2 regions of the Paraburkholderia sp. HC6.4b genome follow, and region 1 is predicted to be linked to the other one. Evidence: predicted binding sites of a transcription regulator. Region 1 holds the regulator's gene; the other holds the start of a gene.
The links. Region 1 encodes LexA, which represses DNA repair genes until DNA is damaged. Its sites were predicted from a motif close to ACTGTATNNNNATACAGT; they were not measured.
Positions count from the first base shown of each region.

Region 2: the regulator LexA is predicted to act here: its motif matches at 2,285-2,302, upstream of recA (recombinase RecA).

Region 1 is NZ_JACHDC010000021.1:18,847-22,390, reverse strand. It holds gene HDG34_RS28900 (sulfate ABC transporter substrate-binding protein) at 1-779, opposite strand, end outside; gene lexA (transcriptional repressor LexA) at 1,092-1,742, shown strand; gene HDG34_RS28890 (hypothetical protein) at 1,845-2,189, shown strand; gene HDG34_RS28885 (DUF2939 domain-containing protein) at 2,309-2,926, shown strand; gene HDG34_RS28880 (universal stress protein) at 3,045-3,512, opposite strand.
Region 2 is NZ_JACHDC010000003.1:256,300-259,843, reverse strand. It holds gene HDG34_RS05690 (sensor histidine kinase) at 1-1,342, opposite strand, end outside; gene HDG34_RS05685 (response regulator transcription factor) at 1,352-2,149, opposite strand; gene recA (recombinase RecA) at 2,404-3,480, shown strand; gene recX (recombination regulator RecX) at 3,488-3,544, shown strand, end outside.

The DNA of each region.
Region 1 (3,544 bases):
ACCGGCGGCTCGGCCAGAATGCTCACCGACGGCACCACGATCTCGAACCTGTCCGGACCAAACTCCTTCAGCGACAGGAACGCCTCGTTTTCCCACGCGATCAGCACGTCGCCGATACCGCGCTGCACGAAGCTCGTGGTCGCGCCGCGCGCGCCCGAATCGAGCACGCCGGCGTTCCTGTACAGCTTGCCGACGAACTCCCTGGCCTTCTGGTCGTTGCCGCCCGGTTGATGCTCGGCGTACGCCCACGCGGCCAGGTAGTTCCAGCGCGCGCCGCCCGAGGTCTTCGGATTCGGCGTCACGATCGACACGCCCGGTTTCACCAGATCGTCCCAATCCTTGATGTGCTTCGGGTTGCCCTTGCGCACCAGAAACACGATCGTCGACGTGTACGGCGATGCGTTGTCCGGCAGACGCTTTTGCCAGTTCCTGTCGACGAGCCCCTTGTTCGCGAGCGCGTCGATGTCATAGGCGAGCGCAAGCGTCACGACGTCGGCCTGCAGTCCGTCGAGCACCGAGCGAGCCTGCGCGCCCGAGCCGCCGTGCGACTGCCTGAAGGTGACGGCTTCGCCGGTCCTGGCCTTCCATTCCTTGCCGAATGCCTGATTGATGTCCTGATACAGCTCGCGCGTCGGATCGTAGGACACGTTCAACAGCGTGGTGTCGGCGTGCGCGACGCCGCTTGCGCCCAACATGCCGAGCGCACCCGCCGCGCCGACGGCGAGCGCCGCGATCAGTTTTCTGGTTCGAGCCGCAAGCCCCATATGCCGATGGTTCATTTCGATTTTTCTCCGCGTGATGGTCCGCTGATGAGCGTCTGGTGTTGTTCTGCGTCGCGGTCACGTGCACATGAGCGCCAATCGGAGGCCAGTCTATCGAAGCGCTTTCATTATTAAAAATAATGTTTCTTCATTTTTTAATGCTCAAAAGTGGTAACGACAGATGCGCCGGCGGTTGGGACGCCGACAACGCCGTCATGTCGCCGATAAACGACGCCCCAGCGCGACCCCTTGCGCCGAACTTAAAGTAAAGCTTGAAATGCGCCGAATACTGTATAAAAATACAGTCACCTGTTCATACATACAGTGGCCATGACAAAACTCACCGCACGACAGCAGCAGGTTTTCGATCTGATCCGCCGCGCGATCGAACGCACCGGCTTTCCGCCCACTCGCGCGGAAATTGCCGCCGAACTCGGGTTCAGTTCGGCCAATTCCGCGGAAGAGCATCTGCGCGCGCTGGCGCGCAAGGGCGTAATCGAACTCGCGGCCGGCGCGTCGCGCGGCATCCGTCTGCTGTCCGGGCAGGAGGACGCGCCGTATCAGTTCACCCTGCCGCATGCGGGCCTGATGCAGTTGTCGTTGCCGTTGATCGGCCGGGTCGCGGCGGGTAGCCCGATCCTCGCGCAGGAACATATCTCGCAGCACTACGCGTGTGACCCGGCGCTGTTCTCGAGCAAGCCCGACTACCTGCTGAAGGTGCGCGGCCTGTCGATGCGCGACGCGGGCATTCTCGACGGCGACCTGCTCGCGGTGCAAAAGCGCACCGAAGCGAAGGACGGCCAGATCATCATTGCGCGGCTTGGCGACGACGTGACGGTCAAGCGTCTGAAGCGCCGGCCGAACGGCATCGAACTGATCGCCGAAAACCCCGATTACGACAACATCTTCGTGGAAACCGGCAGCGCCGATTTCGCGCTCGAAGGGATCGCGGTCGGGCTGATCCGCCCCAGCGAGTTCTGATCTTTCGCTGTCGCCAGAACGCTTGCGCCGGTTTGTCCGACCCAAGCCGCATTTACGCCTGCATCTACGCCCGCATCTACGCCGAATCGCCTGGAGAGACTCATGGAACGCCTTGCCCGCCTGTTGCCCTTTCGCCAGTTCGGCCGTCTGCGCCATCTGCGCAAGCTCACGCCCTGCGCGCTAATCGAGGCGCCCGCTGCGCGCACGCCGTCGCTGTTCGACGCGGCTGCCGAAGCTTCCGGTCTGCCGTCGTCGTTGCCGGCGTTCGCGCGCGTGTCGCTGAATTCGGCGCTGAACATCGCCGAGCCCGCGCGTCGGGCGCCGGTGCGGGTCTATCATGGACCGTCGCGACTGATCATGGTCGGCACGGTCGACGCCGTATGCCGTATGATCGATCGCTGCATAGCCGACGAAGCCAACGTGCACGGCGCGGTGTTCGAAGCGTGAGCGAATCCTGAGTACGCATGCAACAAGCACTTCGGATGTTCAGAGATTCGCGTGGGATGGGATCGTTTCGTCCTCGCCGTGGTCGACGTTAGATCATCACTGACGTGGAGTCCCATTCGATGACAATTCGGAAACGCATACAGGGCAGCGCCACCCGGCCGCTGCTGATCACGCTGATCGTGGTGATCGTGATTGCCGCGCTGGGCTTTATTTATGCGTCACCGTATCTCGCGGTGAACAATCTCAAACGCGCCGCCGATGCGCGCGACGTGCAAACCGTCAATCAGTACGTGGACTTTCCCGCGCTACGCGATAGCCTGAAGCAACAGGTGGGCGCCATGCTGACACGCCGGCTCGAGGCGGATGCCGGCAACAAGATGGCCACGATCGGCGCGGTGATCGGCGTGACGCTGATCGGCCCGCTCGTCGATGCCTATGCGACACCCGACGGCGTCGCGGCGCTGCTGAACGGCATGCCGCCGCGTGGCACGCCGGGCGAGCAACCGTCCGCGCCGCCAGCCGCGGGCGGCGAAGCGCCGGCCGCACCAGCCGCGGGCGACACCACCACGCAGGCGAGCGCACCGCCGCCCGGGCGTCAAAGCACGGCCGGCTATCGCAGTCTCAACGAGTTTGTCATCACGTACCGGCGTGGCGAAGGTAACGCGAATTATTCGGCAATCTTTCGTCGCGAAGGTCTGGTCACGTGGAAACTCGCGGCGATCAATCTGAACGAGTGAGATCGAAGCCTGGCCGGATGGGATGCGTGGCTGGCCATCGGGGCCGGCCACGCGACAGGGCCTATTCACATCTGGACTAGATAACGGGGCGCGCGGCTTCGCGTCCCTCACTAGCCCATTACGCCGCGGCCGCCTGCTGCTGCTCCTGCGCGGACGAGCACGCCACCAGAATGCTGCACGACACGCGGTCGAGCAGCGGCGTGTTGCCCGCCCCCATCCACCACCGCGACAAACCAGTCCTGCAGCGATGACCCACCACCACGAGGTCGACCTGCAACTCGTTGGCAAGATTGGCGATCTCGTCGATCGGATGACCGAATGCGAAATGCCCTTGCGCGCTCACGCCTCGCTCGGTCAGCCAGTTCACGCCCTCCTGCAGAATCTCGCGGGCCGTTTTTTCGAAGCTGCTGCAGGCGACGTCCGTCAACAGGCCCGCGCTCTGCGCGATGCTCGAACGCATGTCGACGACCGACAGCAGATGCGTTTCCGCCTTCAGTTCCAACGCCAGATCGGCACCGCAACGCAGGGCTTTCCGGCCTTCGCGCGAGCCGTCGTAGCACAACAGGATTTTCTGGTAGCTCGCCATCTGTTTTCTCCATTCGCGCGGAAAGCGCGGTC
Region 2 (3,544 bases), on a different contig from region 1:
CCACACGCGAGCGCTCGCTGGCCGGAATGCCGAGCCCGGTGTCCTCGACTTCCAGGTGCACGAGCCGCGCGGGGGCGTCGTGCCGCACGCGCACGGTGATGCGGCCGCCCGCCGGCGTATAGCGGATCGCGTTGTCGATCAGGTTCGACAGCATTTCACGCAGCATCACCGGATTGCCGGCGACTTCGACCGGCTCGTCGGGCGCTTCGTAGCCGATGTCCATCTGCTTCGCGAGCGCGGCCTGCACCCATTCGCGCACCGCGCTGCGCGCGAGTTCGCCGAGTTCGAGCGGCGTGAAGATCTGCCCCGACCGACGGTTCTCCGCGCGCGCCAGCGCGAGCAATTGCGTGACGAGCCGCGCGGCCTGCTCGGAGCTCGTCGCGATCTGTTCGAGCGAGCGACGAACCTCGGCCGACGCGTTCTGGCGCAGCGCGAGCTCGGCCTGGGTGCGCAGGCCGGCCAGCGGCGTTTTCATCTGATGCGCGGCGTCGGCGATGAAGCGCTTCTGTAGCTCCATGTTCTGTTCGAGGCGCGTGAGCAGATCGTTGAACGACGTGACGAGCGGCTCGATTTCCGGCGGCGCGCGGCGCGCTTCGAGCGGCGACAGATCGTCCGGCCGGCGCGCGCGGATATGCGCCTGCAGCGCATGCAGCGGCTCGAGCCCGCGCGACAGCCCGAACCACACGAGCAGGATCGCGAGCGGCAGGATCACGAACTGCGGCAGGATCACGCCCTTGATGATGTCGTTGGCGAGCTGGCTGCGCTTGTCGAGCGTTTCGGCGACCTGCACGAGCACGGCCTGCGCGCCCGGCGTCTGCGGAAACTCGACGGTCGTGTAGGCGACGCGGATGTCGTTGCCGCGCAGCACGTCGTCGCGGAATTCGACGAGGCCCGGTGGCGGGCGGTCCTCCCCATGCGGCAGCGGCATGTCGCGCTCGCCGGCCACGAGCTCGCCGCGCGTGCCGAGCACCTGAAAGAACACGCTGTCGACGTTGTCGGCACGCAGGAAATCGCGCGTCGACTCGGGCAGCGACAGCTCCGCGACGCCGTTGACCGGATGGATCTGGCGCGCGAGCACGTAGGCATCGGTTTCGAGCGCGCGGTCGAACGGCCCGTTCGCGATCGACTTCGCGACCAGATAGGTGACCGCGAGGCTCATCGGCCACAGCAGCAGCAGCGGCGCGAGCATCCAGTCGAGAATTTCGCCGAACAGCGAGCGCGGACGCGCTTCGGCGGCGGCTTCGGTTTCGTCGGGCGGGGCGAACGGATTGGCGTAGCGCGCGTCGCGCGCCTCGTCGAGGTCCGCCGCGTGCGCCGTGGCGCGATCAGCGCGTGCGGACATCGCTGGCCTCTATTTGTAGTGGTGGCTCGCCGGCATCGCGGCGGACGACGGCGCGGTGGACGATTGTCCCGCTTGTGCCGCTTGTGCCGTCTGCGGCTCGGAGCCGGCCGGGTTGGCGGGCGCGCTCGCATTCGCCGGCGGCGCCGCTTTTTCGAGACAGTAGCCGAGCCCGCGCACGGTGATGATGCGCACGCCGCTCGGTTCGATTTTCTTGCGCAGCCGGTGCACGTAGACTTCGATCGCGTTGTTGCTGACTTCCTCGCCCCATTCGCATAGATGGTCGACGAGCTGCTCTTTCGAGACCAGCCGGCCGATCCGTTGCAGCAGCACTTCGAGCAGCCCGAGTTCGCGCGCGGACAGATCGATCGCCTGGTCGTTGACGTAGGCGATGCGGCCCACCTGATCGAACGACAGCGAGCCATGCCGCACGACGGTCGGGCCGCCGCCCACGCCGCGCCGTGTCAGCGCGCGCACGCGCGCTTCGAGTTCGTTCAGCGCGAAGGGCTTGGCCATGTAATCGTCGGCGCCGAGGTCGAGGCCTTTGACGCGTTCGTCGACGCTATCGGCGGCGGTCAGGATCAGCACGGGCAGGTTCGAATTGCGCGCGCGCAGGCGGCGCAGCACCTCGAGCCCGGACATGCGCGGCAGGCCCAGATCGAGGATCAATAGGTCGAACGTCTGCATTGACAACGCGGTATCGGCTTCTACGCCGCTTTTCACGTGATCGACCGCATAGGCCGATTGGCGGAGTGATCGAACCAGACCATCCGCGAGTATGCTGTCGTCTTCGGCAATCAGAATTCGCATGATGCGCCAGCCTGGCTTTGCCGGCACCGCGGGGTTGCCCCGGCGCGCAGCGGTCTCCGAACATTATTGTGGGTAGTTGGGGCGATGCGACAGTAAAAGATGCGCGTTCGCATCACAATCGCGCTTGCCAAAACTACTGTTTTTTTATACAGTGTCTGCGTTTCGTGTGATGTCCTGGAGATTCCGCTCAATTCGAGTGGAACCACGGGTGCACACCTGCCTCAGACGCCGTTCATCATAGCAAAGGACGATTCATGGAAGAAAGCAAGAAAGGCTCGGCTGGACTGACTGCTGAAAAGAGCAAGGCTCTCGCCGCCGCGCTCGCGCAGATCGAAAAGCAGTTCGGCAAAGGGTCGGTCATGCGGCTCGGCGCAGGTGAGGCAGTCGAAGACATCCAGGTGGTCTCCACCGGATCGCTCGGCCTCGACATTGCACTGGGCGTCGGCGGTTTGCCGCGTGGCCGGGTGGTCGAAATCTACGGTCCGGAATCGTCCGGTAAAACCACGCTGACGCTGCAGGTCGTCGCCGAAATGCAGAAGCTCGGCGGCACCGCGGCGTTCATCGACGCGGAACACGCGCTGGACATTCAATACGCGGGCAAGCTCGGCGTGAACGTCGCCGACCTGCTGGTCTCGCAGCCGGACACCGGCGAACAGGCCCTCGAAATCGCCGACGCGCTGGTGCGCTCGGGCTCGATCGACATGATCGTGATCGACTCGGTCGCGGCGCTGGTGCCGAAGGCGGAAATCGAAGGCGAAATGGGCGACTCGCTGCCGGGTCTGCAGGCGCGTCTGATGTCGCAGGCGCTGCGCAAGCTGACCGGCACGATCAAGCGCACGAACTGCCTCGTGATCTTCATCAATCAGATCCGCATGAAGATCGGCGTGATGTTCGGCAACCCGGAAACCACCACGGGCGGTAATGCGCTGAAGTTCTACGCGTCGGTGCGTCTGGACATTCGCCGCATCGGCTCGATCAAGAAGAACGACGAAGTGATCGGCAACGAAACCCGCGTGAAGGTCGTCAAGAACAAGGTGGCGCCGCCGTTCCGTGAAGCGATTTTCGACATCCTGTACGGCGAGGGCATCTCGCGTCAGGGCGAAATCATCGACCTCGGCGTGCAGGCGAAGATCGTCGACAAGGCCGGCGCATGGTACAGCTACAGCGGCGAGCGGATCGGTCAGGGCAAGGACAACGCGCGTGAATTCCTGCGCGAAAATCCGGATATCGCTCGCGAAATCGAGAACCGTATCCGCGAATCGCTGGGCGTTACCGCGATGGCGAACGCCGTGACCGGCGCGGACGCTGAAGTCGCGGGCGAAGAAGAGTAAGCATCAAGTGATACGCAAAGGCCGGCCGCTGTCCGGTTTCGACTCCGGACGCTATCCGGACGGC